2 regions of the Pseudomonas sp. Ors-4-3C genome follow, and region 1 is predicted to be linked to the other one. Evidence: riboswitches for the same ligand, from Rfam matches in the RefSeq annotation. Region 1 holds a riboswitch; the other holds the start of a gene.
The links. A riboswitch is a leader RNA that binds a small molecule or an ion and turns the genes downstream of it on or off. The one in region 1 is predicted to bind manganese.
Positions count from the first base shown of each region.

Region 2: it holds a riboswitch for manganese, as region 1 does, so the genes downstream of both, ACVHNU_RS20005 (TMEM165/GDT1 family protein) here and mntP (manganese efflux pump MntP) in region 1, are expected to answer to the same signal.

Region 1 covers NZ_CM146900.1:2,905,378-2,913,914, reverse strand. Annotated here, with positions in the region: gene ACVHNU_RS12855 (amidohydrolase) at 1-468, shown strand, start outside; gene ACVHNU_RS12850 (C45 family autoproteolytic acyltransferase/hydolase) at 506-1,582, shown strand; gene ACVHNU_RS12845 (MFS transporter) at 1,620-2,945, shown strand; gene ACVHNU_RS12840 (thiamine pyrophosphate-requiring protein) at 3,162-4,949, shown strand; gene ACVHNU_RS12835 (DUF72 domain-containing protein) at 5,556-6,269, shown strand; gene mntP (manganese efflux pump MntP) at 6,271-6,834, opposite strand; yybP-ykoY riboswitch at 6,843-7,014, opposite strand; gene ACVHNU_RS12825 (ATP-binding protein) at 7,226-8,537, opposite strand, start outside.
Region 2 covers NZ_CM146900.1:4,445,917-4,454,453, forward strand. Annotated here, with positions in the region: gene ACVHNU_RS19975 (fatty acid--CoA ligase) at 1-517, opposite strand, end outside; gene ACVHNU_RS19980 (MFS transporter) at 664-1,848, opposite strand; gene ACVHNU_RS19985 (AraC family transcriptional regulator) at 1,948-2,712, shown strand; gene ACVHNU_RS19990 (LysE family translocator) at 2,840-3,469, opposite strand; gene ACVHNU_RS19995 (2-hydroxyacid dehydrogenase) at 3,743-4,708, shown strand; gene ACVHNU_RS20000 (class I SAM-dependent methyltransferase) at 4,742-5,740, shown strand; yybP-ykoY riboswitch at 5,780-5,904, shown strand; gene ACVHNU_RS20005 (TMEM165/GDT1 family protein) at 5,992-6,576, shown strand; gene ACVHNU_RS20010 (M48 family metallopeptidase) at 6,759-7,577, opposite strand.

The sequences.
Region 1 (8,537 bases):
TTCAAGGCGCTGAATGTCATCGCCTCGATGCAGATGTTCTGGGCTGCCGCCGACGAGTCGAGCATGGACCTGGTCAAGCCTTACGTCAGCGCGATGGCCTTCATGTACACCTATCCGGCGCGCTCGCTGTTGAAGAACGGCGCGACCATCGCCGGTGCCAGCGACTGGCCGATCACCACCCCGGAGCCGTGGAAGGCGATCTATCAGGCCGTCAGCCGCAAAGGCCCGAAAGGCGTGCTCAACGCCGCCGAAGACATTGACCGTCAGGTCATGTTCCAGGCCTACACCCTCAACGCGGCCAAGGTGCTGCGCCTTGAAGACCAGATCGGTTCGCTCAAGCCCGGCAAGCAGGCCGACATGATCGTCCTCGACCGCGATGTGTTCACGGTCGAGCCCGCCGTTCTGCGCGACACCCAGGTGCTCAACACCTGGTTCGCCGGTCGCGAAATCTACCGCCGTAAACCGTGACGGCAGCCCTTCAAAACGACAACAAGGAAATCTTTTCGTGAATGTTCATTGCTTCGTCACCGACACCCGGGATCCGCAGATTCGCGGGCAGCAGATTGGCACCACCTGGGCCGCGCAGATCCGCCAGACGGTGGCGCTCTATCTGGATTTCTTCAATCAGGTCGGTGTTCCCCTGGCACAGGTGCAGGCCATCGGTGAAGCCAGTCTGCAAACCCTCCAAGGCTGGTGCCCGAGCCTCGCCGAAGAGCTCGTCGCCACTGCTGAAGGTGCCGGGGTGCCGCTTTGGCAGCTCGCCAGTCTGAATGCTCGTACCGAGATCCTCGCAGTGATGCCGGCGTCCACCGAAGGCGAGTGCTCGACCGCCGTGTTCGCCCCCAACGGCGCATTGCCGCCGCGCAGCATCCAGACCTGGGACTGGCACGATTCGCTGGTGCCCAACGGGCTGATTCTGCAACTGACTACGGCCGCAGGCATGACGGTCAAACTGTTCACCGAGTTCGGCATGCTCGGCAAGATCGGCGTCAACAGCGCCGGGCTGGGCTTGCACTTCAACATCCTGCATCACGCCAGCGACAATGGATCTGCCGGGGTGCCGGTGCATGCGATTGCCCGGCGCATCCTTGAAGAAGCCAGCAGCGTTGACGAAGCGATTGCGCTGGCGCGTTCAGCGCGGGTCAGTGCTTCCACGGTGCTGACCGTGTTCTCCCGCGAGGACTCAAGCCCGCGTGCGGTGAGCATTGAAATGTCGCCAGCATTCACCGCAGTGGTGCGGCCCGATGCCGAGGGTTGGATCACCCACACCAACCATTTCCTCGATCGCGAACTGAGCCTCGGCGAGCGCACACCGGATGCCTCGACGACGTACGCCCGTTTCGATCACGTCAACGCGGCGCTGCAAAACATGGCCAGTGGCAACCTGAGCCATCGGGCAGACGCCATGTGCGGCGAGGCGGGTGAAGACGCGCCGATCTGCTTCCACCCGGATCTGAGCATGCCGGCGACCGAACGCTGGGAGACTCTGCTGACCATCGGCATCGACACCGAGAACAGCGTCCTCGAATACGCCGCCGGCAACCCCAAACAGCTCGCCCGAAACGGCTATCTGCGTTTCTGAATCGCGGCCTCCAATAAAAACAAAACGAGCAATGCACATGGCTACCGAGATTGATCGCAAGAGCGGTTCCCCGTCAGCGCTGAGGACGTTTTTCGTCTCCGGCATGGGCACCGCCCTGGAGTTCTATGACTTCGTGATATACGGCACCGCCGCCGCGCTGGTGTTTCCCAAAGTGTTTTTTCCGCAGATGGATCCGCTGACCGCGACGCTGGTGGCGTTCGGCGCCTTTGGTGCCGGGTTCTTCGCCCGTCCCCTTGGCGGCATGGTGTTCGGGCATTACGGTGACAAACTCGGCCGGCAGAAAATGCTGGTGATCACGCTGCTGCTGATGGGTTTGAGCACGCTGTTGATCGGGTGCCTGCCGGGCTATGCAACCCTCGGCGCTGGCGCACCGGTGTTGTTGGTGCTGCTCAGGCTGGTGCAGGGCTTTGCCGCCGGTGGCGAGTGGGGTGGCGCGGCGTTGTTCGGTATCGAGTCGGCGCCGCCCGGGCGTCGTGGTCTGTGGGGCAGTTTCACCAGCATGGGCATCGGTATCGGCGGGATTCTCGGTGCCGGGGTGTTCGCGATTGTCAGTGTCGCGTCACACGATGACCTGGCCGGATTTGCCTGGCGCATTCCATTCTGGCTCGGTGGCGTGCTGGTGCTGATCGGTCTGTATGCGCGCCTGCAGAAACCGCTCGAACAACCCGCCGAACCGCAGGCCCACGTGCGCATTCCGCTGCTTGAAGCGCTGCGTGCGCGGCCCAGAGCCATGCTGTTGTGCACCGGCATCGCTTTCGGCTACGTGACCATCGCCTACATCGGCAGCACGTTCTTTCTGTCGTATGCCACGCAATTGGGCTATGGCAGTACCGATGCGCTGGTATTCGACTTGTCGCTGTCGATCGCCATCGTGATCACCGCACCGTTGTTTGCCTTGCTTTCCGACCGGATCGGCCGCCGCCAGGTGATGATCCTCGGCGCGCTGATCATGGCTCTCGGCTTCTTTGCGTTTTTCCCGCTGGTCGGCCTCAAGAGTCTGCTGATTTCTACCGCTGCCTACATCGCCATCGGTGCGTTCATGGGCGCGACGCAGGGGCCTATTCCGGCGTTCCTGGCGGAGCAGTTTCCGCGACACATGCGTTATTCGGGAATGTCGGCGGCGTACCAGATCGGTGCGGCGCTGGGCGGCGGCACCGCTTCCAGTGCGGCCACAGCGATTCTGATCGCGAACAACCACAACGCGTTCGGGGTGGCGGTTTACGGCGCGGTTGCGCTGGGTATCGTGGCGCTGTGCTCGTTGCTTCTGAAGGAGACGGCGCACCTGAGCCTTGAACAGATCGACGAGGCCGATTGGCCTTCACCCATGCCCGCTGCCAGTTGAACCACTCGCCCCTGTAGGAGCTGCCGAAGGCTGCGATCTTTTGATGTTGTTTTTTGAGATCAAAAGATCGCAGCCTTCGGCAGCTCCTACATGGGGGCGGCTCGGCAATAAAAACAATCGAAACTTCGCGCTCTTCCCGGCTGTCCAGACCCTTGTACTTCCCGGCGGATGTTTCGCCGGGAAGGCTTCATGCATCGGTGACAGGCGAGGAACGAGATGACGACGACAGTGGGAGATTTTCTGGTTGAGCGGCTCAGCCAATGGGGCGTCACGCGGATTTTTGGTTATCCGGGAGACGGCATCAATGGCGTGTTCGGCGCGCTCGCCCGAGCCGATGGCAAGATCGAATTCGTTCAGGCCCGGCACGAAGAAATGGCCGCGTTCATGGCTTCGGCCCACGCCAAGTTCACCGGCGAATTAGGTGTGTGCATTGCCACTTCAGGCCCCGGCGCTACGCACTTGATTACCGGGCTGTACGACGCCCGCATGGATCACCAACCGGTGCTGGCGATTGTTGGTCAGCAGGCGCGTACCGCACTCGGCAGCCATTACCAACAGGAGCTGGACCTGGTCTCGATGTTCAAGGATGTGGCCGGGGCTTTTGTGCAGCAGGCGTCGGCGCCGTCGCAAGTACGACATTTGCTCGACCGCGCCGTGCGCACAGCGGTTGGCGAGCGGCGGGTGACAGCGATCATCCTGCCCAATGATTTGCAGGATCTTGAATACGAGCCACCGGCGCGGGCGCATGGCACCGCGCACTCTGGCGTCGGTTACACCAAGCCGAAAGTGCTGCCCTACGAGGCGGATCTGCAGCGCGCCGCCGACGTTTTGAACAGTGGCGAAAAAGTCGCGATTCTGGTGGGCGCCGGCGCGTTGCAGGCGACGGATGAAGTGATCGCCATCGCGGAAAAACTCGGTGCTGGCGTCGCCAAGGCGTTGCTCGGCAAGGCAGCGCTGCCGGACGATTTGCCGTGGGTCACCGGCAGCATTGGTCTGCTGGGCACCGAACCGAGCTACAAGATGATGAATGAATGCGACACCTTGCTGATGATTGGCTCGGGTTTCCCCTATGCCGAATTCCTGCCCAAGGAAGGTCAGGCGCGCGGCGTGCAGATCGACCTGCAACCCGACATGCTCAGCCTGCGTTATCCGATGGAGGTCAATCTGGTTGGCGACTCCGCCGAAACCCTTGCCGCGTTGCTGCCGTTGCTCGAACAGAAGACCTCGCGCAAGTGGCGCAAAAAGATCGAAGGCTGGCGCGGCAGCTGGGAAAAGACTCTGGAAAAGCGCGCGATGGCCAAAGCCACACCGATCAATCCACAGCGGGTGGTCTATGAACTGTCACCGCGCCTGCCGGATCAGGCAATCATCACCAGCGATTCGGGCTCCTGCGCCAACTGGTACGCCCGTGACCTGAAAATCCGCCGGGGCATGCAGTGTTCGCTGTCCGGCGGACTGGCTTCGATGGGGGCTGCCGTGCCGTACGCGATTGCCGCCAAGTTCGCCCATCCCGAGCGCGCGGTGATTGCCCTGGTGGGGGATGGCGCGATGCAGATGAACAACATGGCCGAGTTGATCACCGTCGCCAAATACTGGCGCCAGTGGGAGAGTCCGAAGTGGATCTGCGCGGTGTTCAACAACGAGGATCTGAATCAGGTCACTTGGGAGCAACGGGTGATGGAGGGCGATCCGAAGTTCGAAGCCTCGCAAAGCATCCCCGACGTGCCGTATCACCTGTTCGCCATTTCCATCGGCCTGAAAGGGATTTTCGTCGACCGCGAAGAGGACGTTGCCGCCGCCTGGGAGCAGGCATTGGCTTCGGAGGTGCCGGTGCTGATCGAGTTCAAGACCGATCCCAACGTACCGCCGTTGCCGCCGCACATCACGCTCCAACAGGCGAAGAAATTTGCCACGACCCTGCTCAAGGGCGACCCGGACGAGGCGGGTGTGATCGTGCAAGCCGCCAAGCAGGTGCTGGCCAGCGTCCTCCCCGGCAAAAAATAACCGCATAGGAGCTTCGCCGTGCCCCAAATCTGTGAACGCCGCTGAAACCTGTGGGAGCGGGCTTGCTCGCGAAGGCGCTGTGTCAGGTGCAGAAGTTGTGGATGTGTCGACGCCTTCGCTGGCAAGCCAGCTCCCACAGGTGTTTCGTCGTCCCCCAAATTTGTGAACGCCGCCGAAATTGTGGGAGCGGGCTTGCTCGCGAAAGCGCTGTGTCAGGTGCAGAAGTTGTGGATGTATCGACGCCTTCGCTGGCAAGCCAGCTCCCACAGGTGTTTCGTCGTCCCCCAAGTTTGTGAACGCCGCCGAAACTGTGGGAGCGGGCTTGCTCGCGAAGGCGGTGTGTCAGGCGCAGCGATTGTGGATGTGTCGACGCCTTCGCTGGCAAGCCAGCTCCCACAGGTGTTTCGTCGTACCCCCAATCTGTGAACGCCGCCGAAATTGTGGGAGCGGGCTTGCTCGCGAAGGGGGTGTGTCAGGCGCAGCGATTGTGGATGTGTCGACGCCTTCGCTGGCAAGCCAGCTCCCACAGGTATTTCGTCGTATCCCAAGTTTGTGAACGAAGACCGTGGAGATTTTCATGCGTGAAGCGGCGAAGGTGTTTTTTTGATGTTCATCGGTTGCGCAGGCTGGAGTCTGGGGCGTGAGTATTGGCCGCAGTTTCCGGCCGAGGGCACGCATCTGCAGCGTTATGCGGCGCGGTTCGAATGTGTGGAAATCAACAGCTCGTTCTATCGTCCGCATCGGCGCCAGACCTATGAGCGCTGGGCGGATTCGGTGCCGCCAGGCTTTCGCTTTTCAGTGAAGGTGCCGAAGCAGATTACTCATGAATTGCGTCTGCAAAACTGTGAGCGAGCGCTGGATGAGTTTCTCGGGCAGTGCGAGGGCTTGGCCGATCGGCTGGGATGCTTGCTGGTGCAACTGCCACCGTCGCTGGCCTTTGAGCCGGCACGTGCAGAAGCGTTTTTCGTGGCGTTGCGCCAACGATTCGCGGGTGATGTGGTGTTGGAGCCACGGCATGAATCGTGGGTGACGGCGGCGCCGATGCTGCACGCTTATCGTATCGCCCAGGTGGTGGTCGATCCATCGCGAATCATTAGCGATGGCTCAGCGCAGGGCTGGGCCGGTGTGCGCTATTGGCGACTGCATGGCGCGCCACGGATTTATCACAGTGCTTATGAGTTGCCTTATCTGCAGCAGCTGGCGCAGGACATGCGGCTCTGCGCTGCTGAAGGCGCCAGCGTCTGGTGCATTTTCGACAACACCGCCAGTGGCGCCGCGTTGGGCAACGCGATGACACTGGCGGCGCTGATCCGGGTCTGAATCAGGCTGACAAGTGCTCGTACAGAATGGTCGCGCCGACGATCATCAGCACCACACCACCGACGATTTCCGCACGCTTGCCGACCACCGCTCCGAGTACCCGGCCAAGCATCACGCCGATGGTCACCATGGTCATGGTTGCCACGCCGATGGCCGCTGCCGCCACCCAGATATTCACGTCGACAAACGCCAGGCCGACACCGACTGCGAGGGCGTCAATGCTGGTGGCGAACGCGGTGACTGCCAGAATCAGGAACGAATGCTGGCCGGGTTTTTCTTCTTCCTCGTCTTCGTGTTTCAGGCCGTTGTAGATCATGTGCAGGCCGAGGATCACCAGCAGGGTGAAGGCGATCCAGTGGTCCCATTCGGCGACCCAACGGGTGGCGGCCTGACCGATCAGCCAGCCGATGATCGGGGTGATGGCTTCGATCACGCCGAAGATCAGGCCGGTGCGCAGCGCTTCGGTCAGACGTGGTTTGTGCAGGCTGGAGCCTTTGCCGATGGCCGCGGCGAACGCGTCCGTGGACATGGCCAGAGCGAGGAATATGAGGGAAACAGGATTCACGGGGGCACACTTCCAGTCGGGCTATGAGTCAACGACACAACCACACGCCCGACTTTAGGCATGGATGTGTCGTCGGTCTCACCAACCAAAAGGTGTTCGTACCACGGCGTGTTGCCGAGAATGTTGATACGAACGCTTCCGAGGGACTCGGAAACAGGCTACTCCCCAACGAGGCTGCGGATCTTATGGGGGCAAACATGAAAATTTTGTCAAAAGCATCGAGGCCATCGAAAAAGAGCAAATTTCTGTGGCGAGGGAGCTTGTCGAATCGTCGCACCGTCCCGCCGGGTCGCGCAGCGGCCCTTTCGTTGCCGAACATCAGAAGGCCTGCTGCGCAGTCCAGCGGGAGCAAGCTCCCTCGCCACAATGCTCGTGCAGGGTCCCGGCGATGTTAGTGACTCGAGAGCTCATTGATCCGCAACTGCGCACACAACCCGCCCTGCGGCCGGTTGTACAGCTGCAGCGTGCTGCCGATCTTGCTGACGATCATCTGCACGATCGCCAGCCCCAGTCCCGCGCCGTTACCGTGGCCGTGGCTGTAGAAACGCTCGAACAGCCGCGCGTATTCCTGCTCGTTGATACCGGGGCCGGCGTCCTCGACGCTGATGTACACCGCGCCGCCCGCCTGCGGTTGCACCTGGACCCGCACCTCGCTGCCCGGTGGGGCGAAGTTCAGCGCGTTGGTCACCAGGTTCTGCAAGGCGATGGCGAGGGCCACCGGGTCGGTGTCGACCGGGCAGTGGTGGTCGCTGTCGAGGATCAGTTCGACGTCTTTTTCCAGGGCCAGCGGTGCCAGTTCGGCGAGCTCTTCGCGCACCAGTTCGGTCAGTTCCACGCTGCGGGTTTCGGGATTGGCCAGGTGCGGTTCGATGCGCGCCATGGTCAACAATTGACTGGCGATACGCGTCGCCCGATCCACCGCGCTGACCAGATACTCCAGCGCTTCTTCGCGTTGTTGCGGGGTCGCCGCCAGTTGCGCGTTTTGCGCGTGGATTCGCAGAATCGCCAGCGGTGTGCGCAGCTCATGGGCGGCGTCGGCAATGAAGCGCCGCTCCCGCGCCAGCAGATTGTCGATCTGTTGCAGCAGACGATTGAGCGCGGTCTGCATCGGCTCCAGATCGTGGGGCAGGGGGCTGAGGTGCAGCGGTTTCAGGGTTTCGGTGTCACGTCCGCGAATGCTCTGCGCCATCGCGCGCAGCGGTTGCAGGCCCCAGCCGATGGTCAGCCAGATCAGCGCGGCCAGCAGCGGGACGCCGATCAGGCTCGGCCACACCGTGTGGCCGACGATGCGCTCGATCAGGTCCTGACGGATGTCGTCACGCTCGCCGACCCAGATCAGCAACCCTTGTTGCGAATCCTTGAGCAGAAACGCGCACCAGTCGCGACCGTTTTCCATCAGGTCATGGGAGCCGAGGGTGGTGGGCGGCGCCGCAAGCTCCGGCGCTTCGGCCGAGCGCACCAGCAATTGGCCGTCGCTGCGCCAGACCTGAAAGGTCAAACGGGTTTCGTACGGGTGCGCAGCCTCGCCGTCGCCGACCCGGCTCATCGCTTCATCGAAGGCCTGATAGAGCCGGCTCCAGTCATTGTCGCCCGGCGCGCGCTGGGCCAGTACGCCTTGCAGCAGGCGCGCACTTTGCGCCAGTTGGGCATCGTAGACCTCTTCGATTTCATGGTGACTGTCGCGCAGCACGAGCCAACTGATC
Region 2 (8,537 bases), 1.5 Mb from region 1:
ACTGCGGGCTCGCAGCGGCCAGCAGTTGCTCGTACTCGCCGACCAGATTCGGCAGCTCGGCGGTCTTTTCCGGCAGATCGGTGAGCAGCAGGGTTTTCTTTACCGTGGTCAGGTGCGGCGCGATGGCCTGATACAGCCCGACGAACTCGCTGTTGACCAGCACGAAGCGATCCTCGGCGTGGTTCATGGTGTAGAGGATCTGTTCCGGCGACAGGCGCACGTTGATCGTGTGGATCACCGCGCCGATCATTGGAATAGCAAACATGCACTCGAGGTAGCGATGGCTGTCCCAGTCCATCACCGCCACGGTGTCACCCGCCTTCACCCCCGCCGCCGTCAACACATTGGCCAGCCGCGCAACCCGCTCGATCAGAGTCGGATAGCTGTAACGCAACTGGTCTCGGTAAATGATCTCGCGGGTTTTCTCGTAACGGGCGCCGGACATCAGCAGCCGTTTGATCAGCAATGGATACTGGTAGGCCCCATCGGCCGGGGGAATGACGCGAGTCTGCAACATATGAATCCCTTTTCTGGCTGCACGGTGTTGGCGTAGAGAGCGTTACTCTAGAGCCGTTATACCCCAGTCAAATCAGCCGAAGGAATGATTTGCACAGCCGTACAAATGCTAGCTTTGAGCCAGCATTTGCCGGTATTCAGCCCCACTCAGGCGGCTTGTCCTACAGCCGCTTCGGAAGGTGTGCGTGGGAAAGCTACGGCAGCGAGGAAGGTCAACGCGCCAAAACCCGCCAGAATCAGGTAAAGCCCGACGAAACCATGGCGCGGCTCGACGTAGGAAATCAGCGGAATCGCCGTTGCGCTGGCGCCGAACGACAGGCAGTAACGCAGGGCGAACACCCGGGATTGCCACTGCGGTGCAACGAAATTGGCGACCATCGAGTCGTTCACCGTGACTTGGCCGAACACCACGAACATGAACGCCGCTCCAAGCACGATCACCGCCCAGCCATCGACCTGGGCCATGCCGTATAACAGCGGTGCCTGAAACAGCGTGAGCACCAGAAACGGCCATTTCAGACTGACCCGATGCAGCACCTGCCCGATGCTCAACTGCGCCACCGCGCCGAAGGCATACGCCAGGCTGACCACCACGCCAAGGGTTTGCGGCGAGGCGAACAGGTCATGCAAACGCTCCTGAAACAGCTTCGGATAGGTCATGGTGGTGGCGTTGAACACCACACCGCCGGTGGCCGTCGCCAGCGCCAGCACACCGAACACCATGAGCATCGAAATCTTCTGACCGGCAGCGCCTTTCAGCACGGTGTGCGGACGCTGCGGGATCGGCTCTTCACGCACCTGCAGGGCAAAACCGATACCCAGCACAATCGCCACCACGCCCGGTAACACAAAGGCCGAGCGCCAGCCGAATTGCGCCACTAGCAACCCGGTGATCAGCGCTGAAAACGCCACGCCGAGGTTGCCCCACATGCCGTTGATGCCGATTTCCCGGCCACGGTTCTGCGCGTAGGCCACCAGCATCGCGGTACCCACCGGGTGGTAGATCGCCGCGAAAATGCCGATCAGGGTCAGCCCGATCACCAGCATCGTCGGGCTGCTGCTCAACCCGGTGAAGATCGCCGAGGCGCCGATGCCGAAGAAAAACACCAGCATCATCTGCCGCCGGCTCCAGTGATCACCCAGCCAGCCGGCCGGCAGCGAACAGGCACCGAAGGCAATGAAGCCACCCAGTGACAGGCCGATCAGCGCGGCGTAGTCGAGGCCGAAGGCCTGGGTCATGCCGAGCACGGCGGCGGGAAAAATCAGCATGAACATGTGATCAATCACATGGGCAGCGTTGACGTAGCGTATGACGTTTCGGGATTGATTCATGGCAGCACGCTTGAGTGTGTTGTGGGCGGATTGTTATGAGCGGCCTATGCTAAGTTGGCGAAAAAGCGCATATCTGCCATTCAGGTCATCAAACCCGACATGTTGATCAGCCATTTCGAACACGGCCCGGTGAGTGCCTATCCCCGGGATTATCTGGACGGTGCCCACCAGCCGCTGCACCTGCACCGCGAGGCGCAGTTGCTGTATGCCGTCAGAGGGATCATGCGGGTGGTCACCGATCTTGGTGCCTGGGTGATTCCGCCGAGCCGCGCGGTGTGGATTCCGCCGCAGGTCGCGCACGAGATTTTCATGTCCGGCGATGTGCAGATGCGCTCACTGTTCATCGCCCCCGAACTGTCACCGGCCAGCCTGCAACAGTGCTGCGTGCTGGCGGTGACGCCGCTGTTGCGCGAGTTGATCCTGCGCGCCGTGCAGGGCCCGCCGCATGCTGACAATCCGTTGATCCAGCAGTTGATGCTGGAAGAACTGGCCGGCCTGGAAAACCTGCCGCTGCACATTCCGATGCCCACCGACCGGCGCCTGCAAAACATCTGCCTGGCCTTGCTGCACACCCCCGATCACCCCAACACCCTGGAAGACTGGGCGCAGCAGGTCGGCGCCAGCTCACGCACTCTGGCGCGGCTGTTCCAGCGACAACTGAAGATGAGTTTCAACGCCTGGCGCCAGCAACTGCGCCTGATGGAAGCCCTGCCGCGCCTGCTCGCCGGGGACAGCGTACAAAGCGTGGCACGGGACTTGGGCTACGGCAGCGCGCGGGCGTTCAGCGCGATGTTTCGCCGTTTGCTTGGAGAAAATCCCCGGGAGTACCTGAACACCCTGAGCAAGCTCAGCCAACTCGTGTAGGAATTCCCCATCTCCCCTGTGGGAGCGAGCTTGCTCGCGAAAGCAATCTTCCAGTCACCTGTGATATCGACTGATCCGACGCCTTCGCGAGCAAGCTCGCTCCCACAGTTTGATCGGGTTTCAGCTCTTAGTGCATCTCGGTGAAGGCGAGTTTCACGCCGATCGCGATCAGCACTGCGCCCATGGTGCGGTCGAACCAGTGGCCCATGCGGGCAAAACCGGCGCGCACGCGCTGCTGACTGAACAGCATCGCCACCAGGCAAAACCAGACAGCCGTCGCGACCGCCAGATAAACCCCGTAACCGGCCTGCACCGCCAGCGGCGTGTGCGGGTTGATCACCACGGTGAACAGGGAGAGGAAGAACAGCGTGGCTTTCGGGTTCAGGCCGTTGGTGACGAAGCCCGAAGTGAAGGCGCCGCGCGCGGTGCGCACGCCGGCTTCCTTGTGCAAGTCATCGGTGACGGTTTTCGCCGGCTGCGCGCGCAAAGCCTTGAAGCCGATGTACAGCAGGTACGCCGCTGCAGCCCATTTCAAGGCGTTGAACAGCACGATCGACTGCGACACGATCAGGCCGATGCCCAGCAGCGAATAGCCCACGTGCAGGAAAATCGCCGTGCCCACACCCAGCGCGGTCCAGGTGCCGGCGCGACGCCCATGGGTCACGCTCTCGCGCACCACCACGGCAAAGTCCGGGCCGGGGCTGGCCACGGCCAACAGGTGGATCAGTGCAACGGTCAAGAACTCGGTCCAGTACATGGGGGCTCCTCTTTAATGAGTAAAAACAATTCATCAACTGGCTCAAACCCTGTGGCGAGGGAGCTTGCTCCCGCTCGGCTGCGCAGCAGTCGTAAAACCTGAAACACCGGTGTGCCTGACACAGTACGGTGAATGGGTTTGGGTCTGCTTCGCAGCCCAGCGGGAGCAAGCTCCCTCGCCACAGGGTATTGCGGGCGCTGTGCGTAACCATTTGTTTCATCTGGTAGGCTCGGCAGATTACGCCTTCCGTTCCAAGCACAAAAGGTACAGTTGATGACGAACCCGCGCCGCGCCGTATTCCTCGATCACCCGTCACTGGATCTCGGCGATCTCGACCTCAGCCCGTTGCGCGCCTGCTTCAGCGATCTGCAACTGTTCGCCCAGACCTTGCCTGAACAGGTCAGCGAGCGCCTGCACGGTGCCAGCGTGGCGATCACCAACAAGATCCGCATCGACGCCGCCGCGATGGCCGCCAACCCGGATCTGCAACTGATCCTGATCACCGCCACCGGCACCAACAACGTCGATCTGGACGCGGCCCGCGCCCATGGCATCACCGTGTGCAACTGTCAGGGTTACGGCACGCCGTCGGTGGCGCAGCACACGATCATGTTGCTGCTCAACCTCGCCACCCGCCTGGCGGATTATCAGAAAGCCGTCGGCGAGGGTCGCTGGCAGCAGGCCAGACAGTTCTGCCTGCTCGACTACCCGATTGTCGAACTGGAAGGCAAAACCCTCGGTCTGCTCGGTCACGGTGAACTCGGCGGCGCGGTCGCGCGCCTGGCCGAAGCATTCGGCATGCGTGTATTGCTCGGACAGATTCCGGGCCGCCCGGCGCGCCCGGATCGTCTGCCACTGGACGAACTGCTGCCGCAGATCGACGCCCTGACCCTGCACTGCCCGCTCAACGAACACACCCGGCACTTCATCGGCGCCCGCGAGCTGGCATCGATGAAACCCGGCGCCTTTGTGGTCAACACTGCGCGCGGCGGATTGATCGATGAACAGGCCCTGGCGGACGCCTTGCGCAACGGTCACCTCGGCGGCGCGGCCACCGATGTGCTCAGCGTCGAACCGCCGGTCAACGGCAATCCGCTACTTGCGGCCGATATTCCGCGGCTGATCGTCACCCCGCACAACGCCTGGGGCAGTCGCGAAGCGCGGCAGCGTATCGTCGGCCAATTGACCGAAAACGCTCAGGCGTTCTTCAGCGGTACAGCGCTGCGGGTCGTCAGTTGATAAACTGCGACACTTTTTTTCCAAGGAGCAGTTATGGATCCGCGCAGTGAAGTACTGCTTCGTCAGGCCGAGTTATTCCAGGGTTCGCTGTTGCTGGCCGGTTTGCCTGCCGACGATTTGCTCGGGCGCCTACCCAATGCGTTCGGCTGGTGCTGGCATGCCGGCGATCAAGCGGCACTCGATGCGCGCTTCGAAGGTCGCAGCCATTTCGGTGTGAATGTGCCGGAGCGCGAATTCGACAGCGCCGTGGTGTTTCTGCCCAAGTCCAAGGATCTGACCGATTACATCCTCAATGCCGTGGCCGCACGTCTGCCCGGGCGCGAGGTGTTTCTGGTCGGGGAAAAACGCAGCGGTATCGAGGGTGCGTCCAAGCAGCTCAACCCGTTCGGCAAGCCGCGCAAACTCGACAGCGCCCGTCACTGCCAACTGTGGCAAGTCACCGTGGCCAATGCACCCGAAGCCAAATCGCTGGAAAGCCTGGCGCAGACTTATGAGTTGCCACTGGCCGAAGGCCCGTTGAAAGTCATCAGTCTGCCGGGCGTGTTCAGCCATGGTCGACTGGACCGCGGCAGCGCCCTGCTGCTGGAGCATCTGGACAAATTGCCGAGCGGTCACCTGCTGGACTTCGGTTGCGGCGCCGGGGTGTTGGGCGCGGCGGTCAAACGGCGTTACCCGCACAATCAGGTGACCCTGCTCGACGTCGATGCCTTCGCCGCCGCCAGCAGTCGCCTGACATTGGCGGCCAACGGTCTGGAAGCCGAGGTGCTGACCGGTGACGGCATCGACGCTGCACCGATGGGTTTGAACGCGATTCTGAGCAATCCGCCGTTCCATGTCGGCGTGCACACCGATTATTTCGCTACCGAGAACTTGCTGCGAAAAGCGGCCAAACATCTGAAAAACGGTGGCGAACTGCGCCTGGTTGCGAACAGCTTCCTGAAGTATCAGCCACTGATCGAAGAGCATCTGGGCGTGTGTGCGATCAAGGCCGAAGGCAATGGTTTCCGGATTTACCGGGCCAAGCGCGGCTGAAAATTAGCACTTGCCGAATGGATTCTGCCTAGGCAGAATCCGCTCCGTCCTAGGGGAGTAGTCTCCCACGAGCGCCAAGCTCGTCCGGCATACGTCAACATACTTGATCCTCAGATCATGGCGTATGCGACCCAAGCGTCCGCACCAGACGGATCGCAGGGTTTGACAAGACCTATGACACGCACACCTTACCCGGGGCGGGAAGGCTGTACGTGTCATAGCCGTGTCGACCCGCCCCTTAGGAAATCCTGATGCTGGACTCGTTACTCGTTCCCACCGCAATCGTTGCCTTGGCCGAAATCGGCGACAAGACGCAACTGCTCGCGCTGATTCTCGCCGCTCGCTTTCGCAAACCCTGGCCGATCATTGCCGGTATTGTCGCTGCGACCCTGGCCAACCACGCAGCAGCCGGTGCGGTAGGCGCCTGGTTCGGCAGCTTCTTCTCAGACTCGGTCCTGCACTGGATTCTTGCCGCGAGCTTTACCGCCACTGCGCTGTGGACGTTGGTCCCGGACAAGATGGACGACGATGAAGCCAGCACCGCACGCAAGTTCGGCCCCTTCCTGACCACGCTGATCGCGTTCTTCCTCGCGGAAATCGGCGACAAGACGCAGATCGCCACCGTGATGCTGGCGGCGCAATATCCGGAGCTGTGGCTGGTGATCATCGGCACCACGGCGGGCATGCTGATTGCCAACGTGCCGGTGGTATTGGCGGGTAATTTTGCTGCGGAGAAATTGCCGCTGACCCTGATTCGTCGCCTGGCCGCTTCGGCGTTCTTCATTCTGGCGATCGTTGCGGTGTACAAGGCGATGCAGAGCAGTGGCTGGATTTAACCCCTGAGCCTTTCACATCATTGTGGCGAGGGAGCTTGCTCCCGCTGGGCTGCGAAGCAGCCCTGATACTGCCAATGCGATCAAACATGAACACCGCATTGGCAGGGTTTGCGACGGCTGCGCCGCCGAGCGGGAGCAAGCTCCCTCGCCACAAAATCAAGTTCGCCTTGCCTTGGTGCTGATCAGGATTTAGGGGCTTTTTCGTACAGCGGCATGACTTTTGGAATCGCCGCCTGCAGCGAGGCGATCCGGCTGGACGAGGCCGGGTGGGTGCTCATGAATTCCGGCGGTGCGCCTTCCGAGGCCTTGCTCATCTTGTCCCACAGGGTGATCGCCGCGTTCGGGTTGTAGCCGGCGCGAGCGGCCAGCTCCAGACCGATCAGGTCGGCTTCGTTTTCATTGCCGCGGCTGTTGGGCAAGGTCATGCCGTATTTGGCCACGGCGTCGGCCAGCGCCAGGCTGTCCTGCCCCAGACCGAACAACGCACCGGCACCCTGCTTGGCCATCTGAATCGCGTAGGCCTTGGACATCGCTTCACGTCCGTGCTCGCGCAGGGCGTGGGCGATTTCATGGCCCATGACTGCGGCGATTTCATCGTCGGTCAGCTTCAGGCTGTCGATCAGCCCGGTGTAGACAATGATCTTGCCGCCAGGGCCGCAGTTGGCGTTGAGCTCATCACTCTTGATCAGGTTGACCTCCCACTGCCATTGCGCGGCATCGGGGCGGAAGGTCGGCGCCTGGGCAATCAGCCGGTTGGCAATCGCCTGAACCCGCTTGGCCTCCGGGCTGGTCTTGTCCAAAACACCTTTGCTGGACGCTTCGCCAACGGTCTTCTGATAGGACTGGGCATACATCTGGTCGACCTCTTGCGAGGACAGCAGGCTGGACATGTACTGCTTGCGCTCGACGCCCACCGCGCCGCCGCTGGTGGTGTTGACCGACTGACAACCTGCCAGCAACAGCGCTGCGCTCAGTGCACTTACAACCAATGTCTTGTTCATTCAAAAGCTCCCTGAAAACATGCCGCGTATCGTAGGGGGTCAATTGTATCGACGCCAGATACAACAGACGCGTTGCATGCACTTTCAGAAATTGGCCGCCGCCCCTGTAGGAAAAAATTCATACGCCTGCGCAAGCCCTGCACAGCTGCGCCGCACACTGATCCATTTGCGACATCTGCCGCGCATTGCTTCGCACCGCCCTCATGGCCCAATGCCTGCTGCCGATACAACAGCGCAGACGTCCTCTTGCGTGCGGAGCTCCCATGAAGTTCAAGTCGATCCAGTTTTCCGTCGCCGCCCTGGCCGGCGCCATCGTGCTCAGCGTGGTCGCCGCGCTGGTGCTGTACGCGCTGTTTTCCGGTGCCCGCACCCAGGACATGGTGCAACAGCGCACCCAGGCGCAGTTCGAACAGGTCATCGAACAACGCCTGACCTCGCTGGCGCAGACTCAGGTCAGCCAGATCCAGCGCGAACTCGAAGCACCGCTGCTGATTGCCGGCGGACTGGTGCGGGTCAACGCGCTGCTCGGCACGCCGGGCGCCGACGGCCAGCCGCGACTGACCATCAGCCGCGAGCAACTGATCAGCCTGATCAAGGAGAACGTCGAGCAGAACCCGAAAATTCTCGGCACCTACATCGGCTGGGAAAAAAACGCCCTGGACCACAATGACGCGGCCTACGTCGGCACCCGCGTGGTCGGTATCGACGCGGCCAACGGACGCTTCCTGCCCTGGTGGTTCCGCAATGACGACGGCACCCTGGGCCTGGACAAACTGGCGGACGTCGACGACCAGAAAGTCCTGTCCACTGGCGTACGGGCCAGCGAGTACTACCTGTGCTCGAAAGAGAGCAAGAAATCCTGCGTGATCGATCCGGCGCCGTACAAGGTCGGCGACAAGATCGTCATGCTCGCCTCCTTTATTGAACCGATCATGCTCAACGGCGCATTCCAGGGCATCG